DNA from 3 places in the Paenisporosarcina macmurdoensis genome. Region 3 is predicted to be linked to each of the others. Evidence: riboswitches for the same ligand, from Rfam matches in the RefSeq annotation. Region 3 holds a riboswitch; each other region holds the start of a gene.

The links. Region 3 has a riboswitch for S-adenosylmethionine ahead of ACFPYN_RS16410 (O-acetylhomoserine aminocarboxypropyltransferase/cysteine synthase family protein). Riboswitches for the same ligand answer to the same signal wherever they lie in the genome.
Region 1: linked by a shared signal. The riboswitch ahead of ACFPYN_RS01100 (M20 family metallopeptidase) and the one ahead of ACFPYN_RS16410 (O-acetylhomoserine aminocarboxypropyltransferase/cysteine synthase family protein) in region 3 are both predicted to bind S-adenosylmethionine.
Region 2: linked by a shared signal. The riboswitch ahead of ACFPYN_RS04925 (methionine ABC transporter ATP-binding protein) and the one ahead of ACFPYN_RS16410 (O-acetylhomoserine aminocarboxypropyltransferase/cysteine synthase family protein) in region 3 are both predicted to bind S-adenosylmethionine.

What each region holds. Positions count from the first base shown of each region.
Region 1 is NZ_JBHSRI010000002.1:246,451-251,943, forward strand. It holds gene ACFPYN_RS01095 (rhodanese-like domain-containing protein) at 1-229, shown strand, start outside; gene ACFPYN_RS01100 (M20 family metallopeptidase) at 675-1,880, opposite strand; SAM riboswitch class I at 2,247-2,367, opposite strand; gene ACFPYN_RS01105 (AzlD domain-containing protein) at 2,547-2,855, opposite strand; gene ACFPYN_RS01110 (AzlC family ABC transporter permease) at 2,855-3,541, opposite strand; gene ACFPYN_RS01115 (helix-turn-helix domain-containing protein) at 3,619-4,176, shown strand; gene ACFPYN_RS01120 (TVP38/TMEM64 family protein) at 4,234-4,872, shown strand; gene lepB (signal peptidase I) at 4,869-5,441, shown strand.
Region 2 is NZ_JBHSRI010000004.1:339-5,831, forward strand. It holds gene ACFPYN_RS04915 (pyridoxal phosphate-dependent aminotransferase) at 159-1,322, opposite strand; gene ACFPYN_RS04920 (carbon-nitrogen family hydrolase) at 1,408-2,202, shown strand; SAM riboswitch class I at 2,276-2,384, shown strand; gene ACFPYN_RS04925 (methionine ABC transporter ATP-binding protein) at 2,461-3,474, shown strand; gene ACFPYN_RS04930 (methionine ABC transporter permease) at 3,464-4,135, shown strand; gene ACFPYN_RS04935 (MetQ/NlpA family ABC transporter substrate-binding protein) at 4,151-4,981, shown strand; gene ACFPYN_RS04940 (iron-containing alcohol dehydrogenase family protein) at 4,997-5,493, shown strand, end outside.
Region 3 is NZ_JBHSRI010000025.1:551,174-556,666, forward strand. It holds gene pepT (peptidase T) at 1-510, opposite strand, end outside; gene rpmG (50S ribosomal protein L33) at 666-815, shown strand; gene ACFPYN_RS16405 (glycerol-3-phosphate acyltransferase) at 1,703-2,350, opposite strand; SAM riboswitch class I at 2,491-2,607, shown strand; gene ACFPYN_RS16410 (O-acetylhomoserine aminocarboxypropyltransferase/cysteine synthase family protein) at 2,725-4,014, shown strand; gene metX (homoserine O-acetyltransferase MetX) at 4,032-5,078, shown strand.

The sequences.
Region 1 (5,493 bases), on a different contig from region 3:
ATTTGTAGACGTTAGAACGCCAGGAGAGTATAAAGGCAGAAAGATTTCACAATTCCAAAACATCCCTCTTGATCAGCTTCCTTCTAAATTAGATAAACTTGATAAAACAAAAGAAACATATGTTATTTGTCAAAGTGGCATGCGTAGTTCTCGTGCAGCTGGAATATTAAAGAAAGCTGGCTTTACGAACGTCGTGAATGTACGTGGCGGAATGAGTCAATGGCAATAAAGCGATAGATTATACAATTGCTTTTATAGTACTAGTATTTGTATCAATGCTTGTATTTGCATGAATCAGTGTCGTAGCTGCTATGAGCGGATTTCTGAATGCTATGAGCGGATTCGTGTCGACTATCAGCGCAAAAGACGTGGGTATCGGCGAATCTTTGTCGACTATCAGCGGTTCTGTGTCGACTACGAGCGTTTCAACAAAAATGGGGACATCCAGCTTCAGTGGATGTCCTTAACAAGTCAGACTTTCATCATTCCAACTCAAGTGTCGAGCTAGAATGAGATTCTCTAAGGGAAAAGTCGGCGTTATGGGTCTTTACATCAATTTTCCAAAGTTCTCTTAACGGTGGGTGGCTAAATGGCCATTCACTTTTTTTGATGAAAAGAATGGAGCGGCAACAAAAAAACGAGCGGCGAATGAGCCACTCGAATGATTTAAACATCTATTTTTCATCCTTCGCTTTAAGTGCTACTTCATGTGCTTTTCGTACTTGATGAAGTAATGCTGGTTCACTCAATAAGCGATAACCTGCTCCGGCAAGTGTTTTTGCTCCAGTAACTAGAGCCTTGTAACCAACATCAGAGTTTGCGGCTTCACGAAATTCATTTGTATGAGCAATCAATTCGTCAGGTCCAATTTTAATATAAGGATGTGCTGTCGGTACGACATAACTGATGTTTCCTGCATCGGTTGAGCCTAACCCTCGGCTTCTTTTTGAGAATACTACTTCACCATGTGATTCCAATTCTTCATGTAAAACACTGTCTAGTACATTGTTTAAGACGAAGTCCTGAACTTCATTTTGGAATCGTTCAACTTTAACGGTTGCACCAGTTGATAAAGCAGCACCTTCTGCAATCGCACGAATACGTGTACTTACAGCTTCTGTTTTAGCCCATGTGTCTGCACGAATGTAAAAGCGAGCGGATGCATAGTCAGGCACAATGTTCGGTGCATCGCCACCATGTGTGATGATACCGTGAATGCGTACATCACTAGTGACGTGTTGACGGAGGGCATTGATGCCATTGAATAATTGAATGACCGAATCCAATGCGTTTATGCCTTTTTCAGGAGAACCAGAAGCATGTGCTGCTGTGCCATAAAAATGAAAATCAAGTGGATCCACAGCAAGGGTGGGGCTAGTCAAACTTGTACGTCCTGATGGATGAATCATTAAAGCAACATCCACATTTTCTAATAAACCATGTCGAACAAAGCTTCCTTTTGCACTACCGTTAGGACCGCCTTCTTCTGCAGGAGTTCCAAGTACAATAACTTTTCCGCCAGTCTCAAACAATACTTCTGATAGGGCTATACCTGCAGCAACACTTGTTGTGCCAATTATATTATGGCCACAAGCATGACCTAAGCCTGGAAGTGCATCATATTCTGCTAAGAAAGCAATAGTAGGGCCTTCCACACCAGAATCTTTAACAGCATAAAAGGCAGTGTCATGACCAGCCACACTAAGAGTCACTTCAAAACCAAATTCGCGCAAATACTCGCTTAAAGAATAGCTAGCAAAGACTTCTTCATTACCAATTTCAGGTTTCGCATGGATTTCTTTTGCCAATGAGATTAATCGCTCAGCGTGGCTATCAATACTTTCATAAATGCGAGATTTCGAATCAATTACCAATGTCATATTATGTTCCTCCAATTTTTTATTATTGACTCTGTTGAATTATGTTTACTTACTAGGCGCAATTATACTCTTCCAGTTGTTCTCCAATTTCAACATCATTTTTTTACAGGTCCTTATTAAAAAAGTCTTGGATTACTTATGAATCTGTGTGTTGAAATAAATTCCTGTGAACTGGGAAACCTCCTTATTGAAGAATGGTCAATTATTGTCATTCAGGAAGTGGGGAACCCCATGTAGTGAGAAATAATTGATTCCGCAAGCAATTTTAGCGCATCAACTTTCTATCTCTGAACGAAAAAAAGAGAGCTTTCTTTTTCTTATACTCAAGAAAAAGAAGGCTCTCCGAATTTACGGAAAACCATCTCGTTCTCATCTTCCAAGCGATTACATGCGTTCGCTTGCAGGAGTTGGCACAGTGTTCAACAATTATGTTGAACCCGCTGCCGAGACGTCAAAGGGCCTGTCCCTCGGTCTCTCTAGATAAGAAAGTGATGTGTTGCTATAAAATTGTTGCAAGAATTGATTTTGACTTTACGCCTTTCGAAATAAATCGTCAACCTTTATTAAAAAGTAAAACTATTCAGACAATTATATAATATGTAAGTTTTAGATCCAAATAGATTAAAATTAATTCATGAATGGCGAAGTGTATAAGGAACAACAATATCAACTTATCAAGCTATAAAAAGCCAATACGGCAATTGAACCCATAACAACGAGTATCACATTTGCTCCAGCAAACGCTAACGCGAATGCTGCGATGGCACCTATCAAGCCAAATAATAAATGGCCTTCTTGAACAAAAAGAATGGCAGGAAATATCAATGCACCTAATACAGCAAAGGGAATATTTCTTAAGACACCACTAACGAGCGGCGGTAATTCACGTCCTTCTAAAAAGGTTAACGGAACAACTCGCGGAATATAGGTCACAATCGCCATTCCAAGAATCATCCACCAATACCACTTCTCCATTAAGCGACACGTCCTTTCCGGGTATATAGAATTTCAACCAAAATCGCCGAACCTAAAGTGGCGACTAATATGGCCCAACCAGTTGATAATAAGCCGCTCCAATACAAGGCACTGTGAATAACTGCCCCGAACAAGGCAAGCAATGCTACTTTTCGATTGCCTTTCATTGAAGGAACGAGCAAGCCTACAAACATTGCATATAATGCTATAGACATGGCTGCTTGGAGGAACGCGGGTAAATTTGCGCCTATGACATGGCCGAGAGCAGTAAAGACCACCCAACTGCCATAGGAGATCAATATGACACCTGCAGCAAAGGAGGTCCTGATTGTTTCTTGTTTTTGTGTTGCTAATACGGAAAATGATTCATCGGTAACGCCAAATGCATAAATGGCTTTTTTCCAACGTGCATCCGGCTGCATCTTTTCATTCAATGAAGCCGTCATTAGAAAGTGACGAATGTTAACGACAAACGTATTTAAAACAATTAATATGGGATCAACGCCCGTTGTAATTAAGGTTAAAGATATGTATTGAGCAGCACCTGCAAAAACAAACATACTCATGGCCGTTGCTTCCCACATAGATAAGCCGCTTGTTTTAGCGAGTAAGCCAAAAGTTAAAGCAATTGGAAAGTAACCGATAGCTATGCTTAAACCGGCTCGAATGCCATTCATAAATGTCATATGTCATATGCTCCTCTCGCTGAATGTTTAATAGATTATACATCTGTATGTTAAAATAAACAATGAGAGGTGAAATTATGGAACAGATGAGACGTAATTTAGGTGTTCAACTAAAAAAGATTAGACATCAACGTGGTATGAGTTTAGATGATATTGCGAAACTGACCGATGTCAGTAAAGCGCAACTTGCCCAAATGGAAAAAGGGGAGTCTAATCCAACCGTATCAACTATTTGGAAAATTGCAGATGGGCTGAAAGTTAGTTTCTCTTCTCTTTTACAAGCACCAAAATCTACTTTAAAGAAAATCTCATCTTCAGAAATTCCATTCTTAACAGAAGATGAAGGCCGCTATCGCGTATTTTCCGTCATTCCGTATAGCCCGGAACGTGGATGGGAATTTTACAGGATCGAGTTAGATCCACACTGTTCGTATGAAAGTGTTGCTCATATGGATGGAGTCGAGGAATCGTTAACAGTTATCCAAGGGGAGATACAAATCATATTGGAAGCTGAAGAAATTAAATTAGATACAGGTGACACCTTGGTTTTTTCAGGTAACCAAACCCACTGTTATGTGAACACGCGTGACACAATGTCTGTTATACACCTGATCATTACCTATCAATATGTTTGATGCGAGCTTGTCTCGGGAAAACTGGCAATACCTATACTATTTTTGAGGATGAGGAACATGTTTGATTGGCTAACCGCAGAAAATTTATTAGAACTAACTAGAGATTACAAATCACTTGGACCTCTAATCGGATTCTTATTGCCATTTTTAGAATCTTTTTTACCATTTTTACCCCTATTTGCATTCGTTTTTGCCAATGCTAGCGCATATGGTTTATGGATAGGTTTTTTAATATCTTGGGCAGGAACAACTATTGGTTCTTATATTGTGTTTTTAATCATTCGAAAATATGGACGTGCACGCTTTCTTGGAGTCATGACCAAACATGAACGTGTTCAAAAGTTAATACATTGGGTTGAAACTCATGGTTTTGGACCTTTATTTTTATTGTTATGTTTTCCGTTTACCCCTTCTGCACTCGTGAACGTGGTGGCGGGTCTATCAGATATAAAAAAGAATACGTATTTATGGACGTTGCTCGCTGGTAAATTTGTGATGATTTTAACCATCAGTTTTATCGGCTATGATATTAAAGCACTTATCACACAACCTATACGTACAGCTATCGTAGTGGCAGTTATCGGTTTGTTGTGGCTTTTAGGTAAACAAATAGAACGCAGGCTAAATGCGAAAGTTGAAGCGGATTTTCGAATGATTCAAAAAGAAAGACAAAAAGGAAAGGGGCCCATGGTTTGAGTTCATTGAAACAGGAAGCATGGGAATGGGCAAAAGCAATTATCATTGGACTGTTAATCATTGTTGTCATTCGCTCATTAGTGGTAACAAATTACTCAGTTTCTGGACAATCGATGCAGCCTACACTTCAAAATACTGATAAAGTACTAGTCAGTAAAATTTCTTATTCAATTGGCGACATAGAACGCTTAGATGTGCTAGTTTTTCATACGGATGAAAATGAAGATTATGTCAAACGAATTATTGGCCTCCCGGGAGATGTAATTACGTATTATAATGACAAGCTATTTATTAATGATAAACGCGTAGAGGAACCATTTTTGCAATCATACGATGCCTATCGAGATCCGAATGATCGATTGACTGAAAATTTCACACTTCAAACGCTTACCGGAGTTGTGCGAATTCCACCAGATTCCTATTTTGTTCTTGGGGATAATCGCAGACAAAGCTTAGATAGTCGATATTTTCAGTTTGTGAAAAAAGATGATATTGTCGGTAAAGTAGTCGCGAGATATTGGCCACTAGATACAGCGACTATTGATTTTACAGGTAAAAATCCCGAATAATTTCCACCTCTTGCAGTAGTTATGTACAATGGAGGTAGGAAGTATTTCGGGA
Region 2 (5,493 bases), on a different contig from region 3:
CGGAATAAATCACGGTTCAAGCCGAATAAATGGGTCTTGAAGCCGATTAAATCATACTTCAAGCCGAATAAATCACAGTGCAATCCGAATAAAACCACTACTCTATATAAAATCCCGATAATCCTTTAATCATGTCTTTTCTAACTAGCTATCCTTCGTTAAAAAAGAGCTAGTTTGCCAATACGCTGAACGGCTTCTTCTAAACGAGCTTCATCTACTAACAATCCTACACGAATGTAGCCTTCACCAAACTCGCCAAAGCCATTTCCAGGGGCTATAGCTACATCTGCTTCATTTAAAAGTTTATCAGCGAAGTTCTGGCTCGTGTAGCCTTTAGGAACGGGTAGCCATGCAAAGAAGGATCCTTTAGGCGCTTCCACTTGCCATCCAATGCGGTTGCATGCGTTTATAAAGACATTGCGTCGTTTTTCGTAGCGATCGACTAATTCGTGTACACATGTTTGATTGTCATTTAATGCAGCAATAGCTGCGTGTTGGATAGCTGGGAATAGGCTTACAAACATATGGTCCTGAATCAAGTTTAGGGCTTCAATTATTTGTGTATTTCCGACAGCAAATCCGACACGCCATCCTGCCATATTATATGTTTTGGATAATGTGTACATTTCAATTCCGATGTCTTTTGCGCCTTCAGCTTGCAAGAAACTTACTGGTTTTATTCCTTCAAATCCAATGGCACCATAGGCGAAATCATGTGATACGGCAATCCCATTTTCTTTAGCAAATGCAACGGTTTCGTTGAAGAATTCAAGGGTAGCCGTCGCTCCAGTAGGGTTGTTTGGGTAGTTAAGATATATTAGTTTTGCACGTTCCTTACTTTCTTCAGAAAGTAAATTGTAATCTGGTAAAAAGTTATTGTCTGCTACAAGTGGAAGCGTTTCATAGTGTACGCCGGCCATCACAACTCCTGATAAATAATCAGGGTATCCAGGGTCTGGTAGCAGCATCCAATCTCCCGGATTTAATACGGCCATTGGCAATTCAACAAGTCCGATTTTTGTTCCAAATAGTACAGCTACTTCCGTCAACGGATCGATATCAACGTTGTATTCCCGTTTATAAAAGTTAGCGGCAGCTTCTTTCAATTCGCTTATTCCCCGGAATGGCGAATATTTGTGGGTAACTGGATTTTCAACAGCTTGTTGTAAAGCTTGTACGATGTGTGGAGGTGTTGGTTGGTCAGGATTTCCTTGACCTAAATTAATTACATCACGACCTTGTGCGACCGCAGCTCCAACTTTTTGTACAAGAGAAGCAAAAAACTGTGGAGGCAATTGTTGTAGTTTTTTTGAGAGTTCCATGGCATTTCCTCATTTTCTGAAATAGTTGCAATCATCAGCCAAATCTTATAACCTTTTGAGTATCTTGTCTATAGGTGGTGTATCCATGAAAATCGCATGCATTCAGCTCGACGTTGCGTTTGCTGACCCTGAAAAAAATTTTCACAACGTTCAAACGTTAATTAAAAAAGTGGTTAGTGAAGGGGCAGAGCTCGTTGCTTTACCAGAAATGTGGAATACTGCTTATGCTTTAACTGAGTTAGAAAACCTCGCCGACATCGAAGGAAAGCGTACGAAAAAGTTTCTTTCCAATTTAGCACGAACCTATCACATACATATCGTAGGCGGTTCGGTTTCAACAAAAAAAGGAGCTAACTTCTATAACACGATGTATGTGTATTCAAACGATGGAGAGCTTGTTGGTGAATACGATAAAGCACATTTATTCCGCTTGATGGACGAACATCTATACCTACAAGCAGGAAATAAGGAAAATGTGTTTACTCTAGGTTCTATACAAGCTGGAGGAGTTATATGTTATGATTTACGATTCCCTGAATGGTTACGGGCGCACGCATTAGCAGGCGCAAAGGTGTTATTCGTTCCAGCACAGTGGCCTTCTACACGCATTGACCATTGGAAGATTTTACTTCAAGCGCGTGCAATTGAAAACCAATGTTTCGTCATTGCGGTGAATCGAATTGGTTCGGATCCAAACAATCAATTTAATGGTCAATCAATGATTATTGCACCGTGGGGAAAAGTGTTGTGGACCGGCACTGAACATGAAGAGTACGCGGTAATTGACGTTGATTTCTCAGAGGTTGAAGAAGTACGTACACGCATCCCCGTGTATGAGGATCGTAGACCGTCACTTTACCAATCATTATTTGAAAAGTGAAAAAAGGTTTGACAGTCGTTAAGAAACGTCGTAAGATTTAGTTCGAGCAACAAATACAACTACATATGGAAACAACTTATCAAGAGAGACCGAGGGATAGGCCCTATGACGTCCGGCAACCCCCAGCATTAGCTGGGAAGGTGCCAATTCCTACAGAATGATTTCATTCTGAAAGATAACCCAGAATCCATTTTTCGGTGCCTCTTTCATTATGAAAGGGGCATTTTTTGTTTTCCAGAAGGTGAAAAGGAGCTTGTAATGATACGAATTAATGATTTATCTAAAGAGTATAAAACGAAAAAAGGTCTGGTCATGGGTGTTGATCGAGTTAATCTCACCATCGCTGAAGGAGAAGTATTCGGAATTGTGGGGTATTCAGGAGCTGGCAAGAGTTCGCTATTACGCTGTATCAACTTACTCGAAAGACCAACCAGTGGCCAAATTGAAGTGAATGGACGTGATTTAACCAAATTAAAGCGTGAAGAATTACGGAAAGCACGCTTGAAAATTGGCATGATTTTTCAACATTTTTACTTGATTAGCCAAAAGACAGTTGCTGAAAACATTGCATTTGCATTAAAAGCAGCAAATACGCCAGGAGAAAAAATGACATCTCGTGTAAATGAACTTCTTGAAATGGTTGGTTTAACAGATAAGAAAGATGTGTATCCGGCACAACTGAGCGGTGGGCAGAAGCAACGTGTTGGAATAGCCCGTGCGCTAGCAAATAACCCTTCCTTGTTATTGTGTGACGAAGCAACCTCAGCGCTTGATCCAAATACAACGTTGTCCATTCTTCGATTACTAAAAAAGATAAACCGCGAATTAAACATCACGATTGTGTTAATCACGCATGAAATGAATGTAGTGAAAGAAATCTGCGACCGTATGGCAGTTATGCAAGACGGGCGAGTAGTAGAAGAAGGATCAGTTTACGAAATTTTCTCAAATCCAAAAGCTGAGCTGACGAAAGAATTTATTAGTAGCGTACTGTCATTTGAAGTGCCACAAGCTATTTTGGCTAAAGTGACTGGAAGCATTGTGAAAGTGATGTTTAAAGGAGAAGTAGCAGGTGAAGGTGTTATTTCTGATATGGTTCAACATTTTGATGTACGGGGAAATTTCTTGCACGGTTCGATTGAATACATACAAGAAGTGCCTCTCGGTTTGTTCTTAATGGAAATTCAAGGCCAACCGGACAATATTACAAGAGCCGTTAGCTATATGGAAGGCCGTGGAGCGCAAGTGGAGGTGATACAAAATGGGCATTGATATCCAGCATGTGATTGAATTATGGCCAGACATCCTCAAAGCATTTGGGCAAACAATGTATATGATTGGAATTTCACTGACGGTAGCAATTGTGATTGGATTACCACTTGGGATTGTACTTTTCATTACCGATCGGGGATTGTTCTTAGAAAATCGATTTGTAAAAGGCGTACTCGGTTTTATTGTGAATATGGTTCGTTCCATTCCGTTTATTATTTTGTTAGTTGCACTTATTCCATTAACCAAATTACTTGTTGATTCAACGATTGGTCCAGCAGCAGCAAGTGTTTCTTTATCGGTTGCGGCCATTCCATTTTTCGCTCGAATTGTTGAAACATCACTCCGCGAAATTGATAAAGGTGTTATCGAAGCTGCCGTTGCAGTAGGAGCAACTCCTTGGATGATTATCAGAGATGTGTTATTACCTGAAGCGAAGTCGAGCATCGTACAAGGAGTGACGATGACTATCATTAGCCTCGTTGCTTACTCAGCTATGGCTGGTGTAGTGGGCGGAGGCGGAATTGGAGACTTGGCAATACGCTTCGGCTATTACCGTTATGACAATACAATTATGGTTGTCACGGTTGTGATTTTAATTGTTCTCGTTCAAATCATTCAACAATTGGGTGATTGGACTTCTAAAGCAATAGATAAACGATAAAGGGGAGAGACAGAGATGAAAAAGGTTTTATTTACGATGATGTTAGTTGTATTAGTAGCGACACTTGCTGCATGCGGAGGAAGTGACGAAGAATCAAAAGGCAAGGATAACGACAAGTCGGTAAAATTAGGTGGTACAGCAGGTCCTTACAGCGACATGTTGAAAACAGCCATTCAACCGGCTCTTGAAGAGAAAGGCTACAAAGTAGAAATCGTTGAATTCAGCGATTACATTCAACCAAATATTGCATTAGATGATGGCTCAATCGATGCAAACCTTTTCCAACACTCGATTTATATTGAAAACTTCTCGAAAGAAAATGATATGGAATTAACGGGACTTGTCACAGTACCTACAGCACCAATGGGTATTTACTCTAATGTTTATAAGTCTATTGAAGATGTGAAAGACGGTGCTACGATAACCATTCCAAATGATCCAGTAAATGCAGCACGTACATTTTTAATTTTAGAAGAACAAGGCTTAATTAAACTAGATCCAAATGCAGAGCCATTAACTGTGTCAGAGAAAGATATTAAGACCAATACGAAAAACTTAGTGTTCCAACCAATTGAAGCAGGTCAGCTTCCTCGATCAGTAGATGGTGCAGATTTAGCAGCAGTTCCAGGAAACTTCGCTTTAGCAGCAGATATGGATTTACTAGATGCATTAATTTTAGAAAACATGCCAGATCGCTATCGTAACCTTGTGGCTGTAACGACTGCAAATAAAGACTCACAACTAGCGAAAGACTTAATTGAAATCGTGGAAGCACCAGAATTCGAAGGAATTATTGATTCGGAGTTTGAAGGCTTTGGTAAACCAGAGTGGATGGCAAACCGTTAAGAGAGAAGGGGTCTGATGGAAGACATCATTATTCGGGGAGCGCCAGCTGAGTATGTTTGTAAAAGTGGAGTGCTAGAAGAACTTGAAGACAAGTTAACGTCTAGAAATATCAAACGAGTACTCATTGTTTCAGGTGTCAAGTCATGGTATGCAGCACGCTACTATTTTCCAACACTAAAAAGCATTCATGTAACACACGCTTTTTATAAAGGACAGTGTACAGTTACTGAAATTTCCAGAGTGGCTGCTCTAGCACAGAGCTACGCCGTAGATGCCATTATTGGAGTAGGCGGAGGAAAAGTATTGGACGTGGTGAAAGCGGCTGCTAGCGCAAGTAGAACGAAGTCGGTGTTGATTCCGACACTCGCTTCAAACTGCGCACCGTGGACACCACTAAGTGTTATTTATTCGGATGAAGGGGTTATGTCGCATTACGATGTGTACCCCATAAGTGTTGACCTTCTTCTCGTCGAGCCGCGCATTTTAGTGGAAGCCCCCGCTCCGCTTTTGAT
Region 3 (5,493 bases):
AAAAGCAATTCGAAGCTTCCCGTGTTTAATGTCTGGGTTTTTAATTAGAAATTCCATAGCCGTGACAATTTCAGCAATACCTGCTTTATTGTCAGCTCCTAATAATGTCGTACCATCTGTTGTAATTAATGTATGGCCAATATAATTGTTTAGCTCTGGAAAATCGCTAGGAGACATAAATGTTGTTTCATTTAATGTGATGTCGCCACCTTCGTAGCAGTCGATTCGTTGAGGATTCACATTTTTCCCTGTATAATCCGTTGCTGTATCAACATGAGCTAAGAAGCCAATGGTTGGCATTTCATGATCTGTATTGGAAGGCAATGTGGCAAATAAGTAACCACTTTCATCAAGTGAAATTTCTTCCATACCGATAGATGCTAATTCTTTTTCAAGTTCATGCAGTAAATCCCATTGTCCAGGTGTTGATGGACATGTCGAACTGTTTGCATCAGATTGTGTGTCTATTTTCGCATAGCGAACAAGGCGTTCAATTAATATTTCTTGCATCCCATTCCACTCCCTTAATTTCAATAAATCTATTATTAGTTTATCATTATTGGAATCATCTAGGAATAAAGATAATTGCAATTGGCGGTAAAAGAAATAGTATGGTATATTATAAAACGTAATCATTACTATTTAATAAATTGGAGGATATCATTATGAGAGTAAATATCACGTTAGCTTGCACAGAGACAGGCGACAAAAACTATATTTCAACTAAAAATAAACGTAACAATCCAGAACGTATTGAGATGCAAAAGTATTCAAAACGATTAAAGAAAATGACATTGCACCGCGAAACTAAATAATAGGCTTTGTATTTACTGTTGTAAATTGTACATTTGCGTTAGGGGTTGTCCTAAAAGTCATAAAATATAAATATTGGTGTTCCATATTTATATTTAGTAGAAGTTGATTTTCGTTGCAGGCGGACGCTTTCCGCGGGCATGTCCTCAGCCTCCTCGACGAGCAAGCTCGTCTGCGGGGTCTTCCGCTCATGCTATTCCCGCTGGAAAGATATTGGACGAACTGTCATTCGTCCAATATCTTTGCGACGAGTAACCGCAGGAGCAGTCTTTTTTGCCGCCTTTCACTCCAATAAACCATAAGTTCATGTGCAAAACAGACAATTATAACTTTTTACAATGTTCTAAAGTAGGTGCAGAAAAAAGAATCAATTTTCTCCACTTATTTTATATTAGGGACTTATTAGGCAGCCCCAACAAGTTTGAAAACCACATACTTGTGGCTCTCGTTCTCTATGCTTTTTCTTCTTGAAGGTGCATAAATACTCTATTGTTTGTTTTTTATTTTGCCACAAGGGTTCAGTATATTATGATGATACTTATTAAATTTAATTTAACTTAACTCATGCCAATTTATCTTGAAAATAAAAGCAGCAAGAAGAGGCCAAAATAGTATCTTTGGCCGAACATCTATGTCAAGAAACCCTCTATTCTGTAGTAAACCAAACCCGAATAATTATGTGCTTACAGGTCACAAGCCCATCCCTTTTAGTCTCTAGATTTATTGTGCAGCAGGTTTAGCGTCCGAAGCGAACTGGAAACCTGTCATCCTTAATAACGGTCAAAGTTTCGTTTCTTGAATTTTATTACTCCACGCTCTTGCGTGGTTCTTCAATATCAACTGCATTCTTCAACTTAGCAAAGTAGTAAAAGCGATCTTCTCATAAATTTCATGAGGACATCGCTTTTTTCTTTTTCAAAACAGTAGAAACTTTAGGTTCAGTTCCAATCCTTATTCGCAAGATATTTTCTCTATGTTTCCAAATAGCTAAAGTGAAAAGAGTTAGTGAGATGATGGCTGGCCAAAGTCCTTCTGTAAACCAAAATACATACACTAAAAATGTTAAGTATAAAAAAAGAACGCCTAATGGTAAATAGTCAGTTAAGAGAGATAGTAAGATTAGCAATGCCAATCCGACACAACCCATTCTCCAATCGACAGCAAACATTATTCCAATAAGGGATGCCGTTCCTTTGCCGCCATCAAAATTCATCCACAAAGGAAAATTATGTCCGATGATGACAGCTGCTCCCATTAATAAAAGCAGAGTAGGGGTGTCATCAGTAAAGAGACTGTGCTTATGTAATATCCGGGCTAAAAATAGGACAGCGATGAGTCCTTTACCAATATCAAGTAGAGCTACTAAAGCCCCGAATTTCAAACCTAAGACAATCGTTGCATTAGACGCTCCAGAATTTTTTACTCCTTGCTCTTTTACCTTCACACCCGATACCCATTGTGCGATATAGGAGCCATGTAAACTGCCAATAAAATAGCCTGCTAGGATAATCAGTAGCGCAAGTAAAGCAAGATTCATAATCTCAACTCCTTATATCTGCTCAATCATTAAACGTTTGAATATAGTCTGAAGTTTCGAAAAAAATAAATAATTAATTCTTGACTTTTTCTTCCTGTGGAACATATACTGTTTCTCAAGATGGAAAATTGAATCAAATACTCTTATCAAGAGTGGCGGAGGGACTAGGCCCTACGATGCCCAGCAACCGGCAAGTGAAGAACTTGCAAAGGTGCTAATTCCTACAGATTTCTTCATGTGGATCTGAAAGATAAGAGGAGGTATACGCATTTGCGAGCCCCCTCTTCTTAAGTGAAGAAGGGGCTTTTTGTATTCCAAAACTCCTCTTTCTCCTCCACTCTTCCATCTAAACCACAAATCAGGAGGAAAAAACAATGACAAATCTTCAACCAGAAACGCTACTTTTACACGGGGGACAGCAGCCAGATCCAGTAACAGGTTCTCGAGCAGTACCCATTTACAAAACAACTTCTTTTGTGTTCAGAGATACTGAACATGCTCAAAATTTATTTGCTTTGCAAGAGGCAGGAAATATTTATTCTCGAATAGGCAATCCGACAGTGGATGTATTTGAACAACGAATTGCTTTACTTGAAGGGGGTACTGCCGCAGTAGCACTTTCGAGTGGGATGGCAGCCATTGCATTTTCTATTCTAAATGTTGCTGGAACAGGTGATGAAATCGTTGCGGCGAGTAATTTGTACGGTGGGACATATAATTTATTTGCAAACACACTCCCAAGGTATGGAATTACAGTGAAATTTGTTGACTCAACAAATCCTGAGAATTTCCGTGATGCCATTACTGAAAGAACCAAAGCAATATTTGGTGAAATTATTGGAAACCCAAGCCTTCATGTATTAGATGTTGAGGCAGTTTCTAGCATTGCACATGACAACGGAATACCTTTGATTATTGATAATACATTCGCGACTCCATACGGATGTAATCCTATTGAATTCGGTGCAGATGTAGTCGTCCATTCCGCCACAAAGTGGATTGGTGGACATGGCACATCTATCGGAGGAGTAGTAGTGGATGCAGGAACGTTTGACTGGAATAGCGAAAAGTTTCCAGGGTTTACGGAGCCAGATCCAAGTTATCATGGATTGCGATATGCAATTGACGTTCCTCAAGTCGCGTTCGCCATCAAACTTCGTGTTCAATTACTGCGTGACTTTGGTCCGTGTCTAAGCCCAGAGAACGCATTTGCTTTTTTGCAAGGTCTTGAAACATTGCATTTACGTGTCCCTAAACACAATGAAAATGCTGCAGCGGTGGCTGCATATCTAGAGAGTCATCCTGCAGTGGAGTGGGTTAATTTTAATGGATTTGAATCACATCCATCACATCAACTGGCTAATAAATACTTAAAGAATGGATACGGTTCAATTGTGAATTTTGGGATCAAAGGAGGTCGAGATGCTGGTCGGAAAATTATCGATAGCGTTCAAATTTGGTCTCATGTTGCTAATGTAGGTGATGCTAAGTCGCTTATTATTCATCCAGCTTCTACTACACATCAACAGTTAAGCGGAGAAGAATTAAGGAAATCAGGTGTCACTGAAGAATTGATTCGACTTTCAGTAGGATTAGAGTCGGTAGAGGACTTAGTAGCGGATTTAGAGCAAGCGATAGAAAAAGCAATCGTCGTACCGATTTAACTTGGAGGTGAGTTTTAGTGGTAATAGGAAGTGTAGGAATAGGAAACTTCCAAACAGAGTCAGGAGAACTGCTCGAACAAGTCGAACTTTCATATGAATCGTTTGGTCCATCAGATGCACCTGTAATTCTAATTTGCCATGCTTTAACTGGAAATCAATATGCAACCGGAACTCCGGAAAAACCCGGATGGTGGAGCGGGTTAATTGGAGCAGGGAAAATAATTGATACAAATGTATTTCAAGTAATTACGTGGAATGTTCTGGGTGGTTGTTCAGGTTCAACTGGTCCATCAACGATTAACCCCACAACCGGTGAATCATATCGCGCGTCCTTCCCAACTATTACAATTCGAGATATGGTCCATGCTGAAAAACAGGGATTACTCGCATTGGGAATTGATAGACTCCATGCAGTAATTGGGGGTTCACTTGGTGGCATGCGCGTTCTAGAGTGGGGGCTCCTTTACCCAAAAGATATGGATGTACTGGTTCCTTTAGCAGTTACTCCTTATCTAAGTGATACAGGAATTGCCTTTAACTATATTGGTATCCATGCAATCGAAACAGATGCAAACTATTGCAATGGAAACTATATGTGTTCTTCACATATCAAAGGGTTTGAAACAGCACGTATGGCCGGGTTAGTTACTTATCGTAGCGAACAATTACATAAAGACCGTTTTGCTCGAAAAACCACAAGTACTGGTTTGTTTGAAATTGAATCCTATATGAAATATCAAGGAACTAAACTAACAAACCGTTTTGATGCCAATAGCTACCTTACACTGTTAAGAGCTATGAATACACATGATATAGGAAGAGATAGAGGCGGAATTGAACAAGCAGCTAAGAAATATGAGGCAAAAGTTATCGCTATAGCATTCACGCATGACTTACTTTATCCGCCTGAGGACGTGCATTCTTTTACAAAACTAATTCCTAATCGTCAATTTTACTTGGTGAACACGAAATTCGGTCATGATGGATTTTTAGCCGAATTTGATAATTGGGGTGCTCTATTAACGGATCATTTAAGGGCTAAAGAATGGCAAAATATTAAGTGACGCTCTGACTTTGCGGACTAACGATCCTATTGTAAAGTGAGAGATAGTCTAGTATAAGAGTTTACAATAAAATATAGACATAAAGGCATGATGCCAATTACTCAAATGAATTACATTATTAAAAGAATGCTATTGGATAAAGATTGGTAAATAGTTAACTTTGGTAAAAACAAAATAGATCCTATAACTTGTCATTGGAAGCCGCTAAATTCTCTCTATACATAGAGAATTTAGTGGTTTTTATTTATGAAATAACATGACAAAATGTTGATTAGTTTAATTTAAATCATTGATTATCCTAATATCAGTTTAATTGGAAATCAGTGGAAAAAATAAAGAATCAATAGTCCCGACTTTTAACATATAAAGGATATATACAGGTTAATATGAATTGTTTTGTGTTAAAAATAATCAT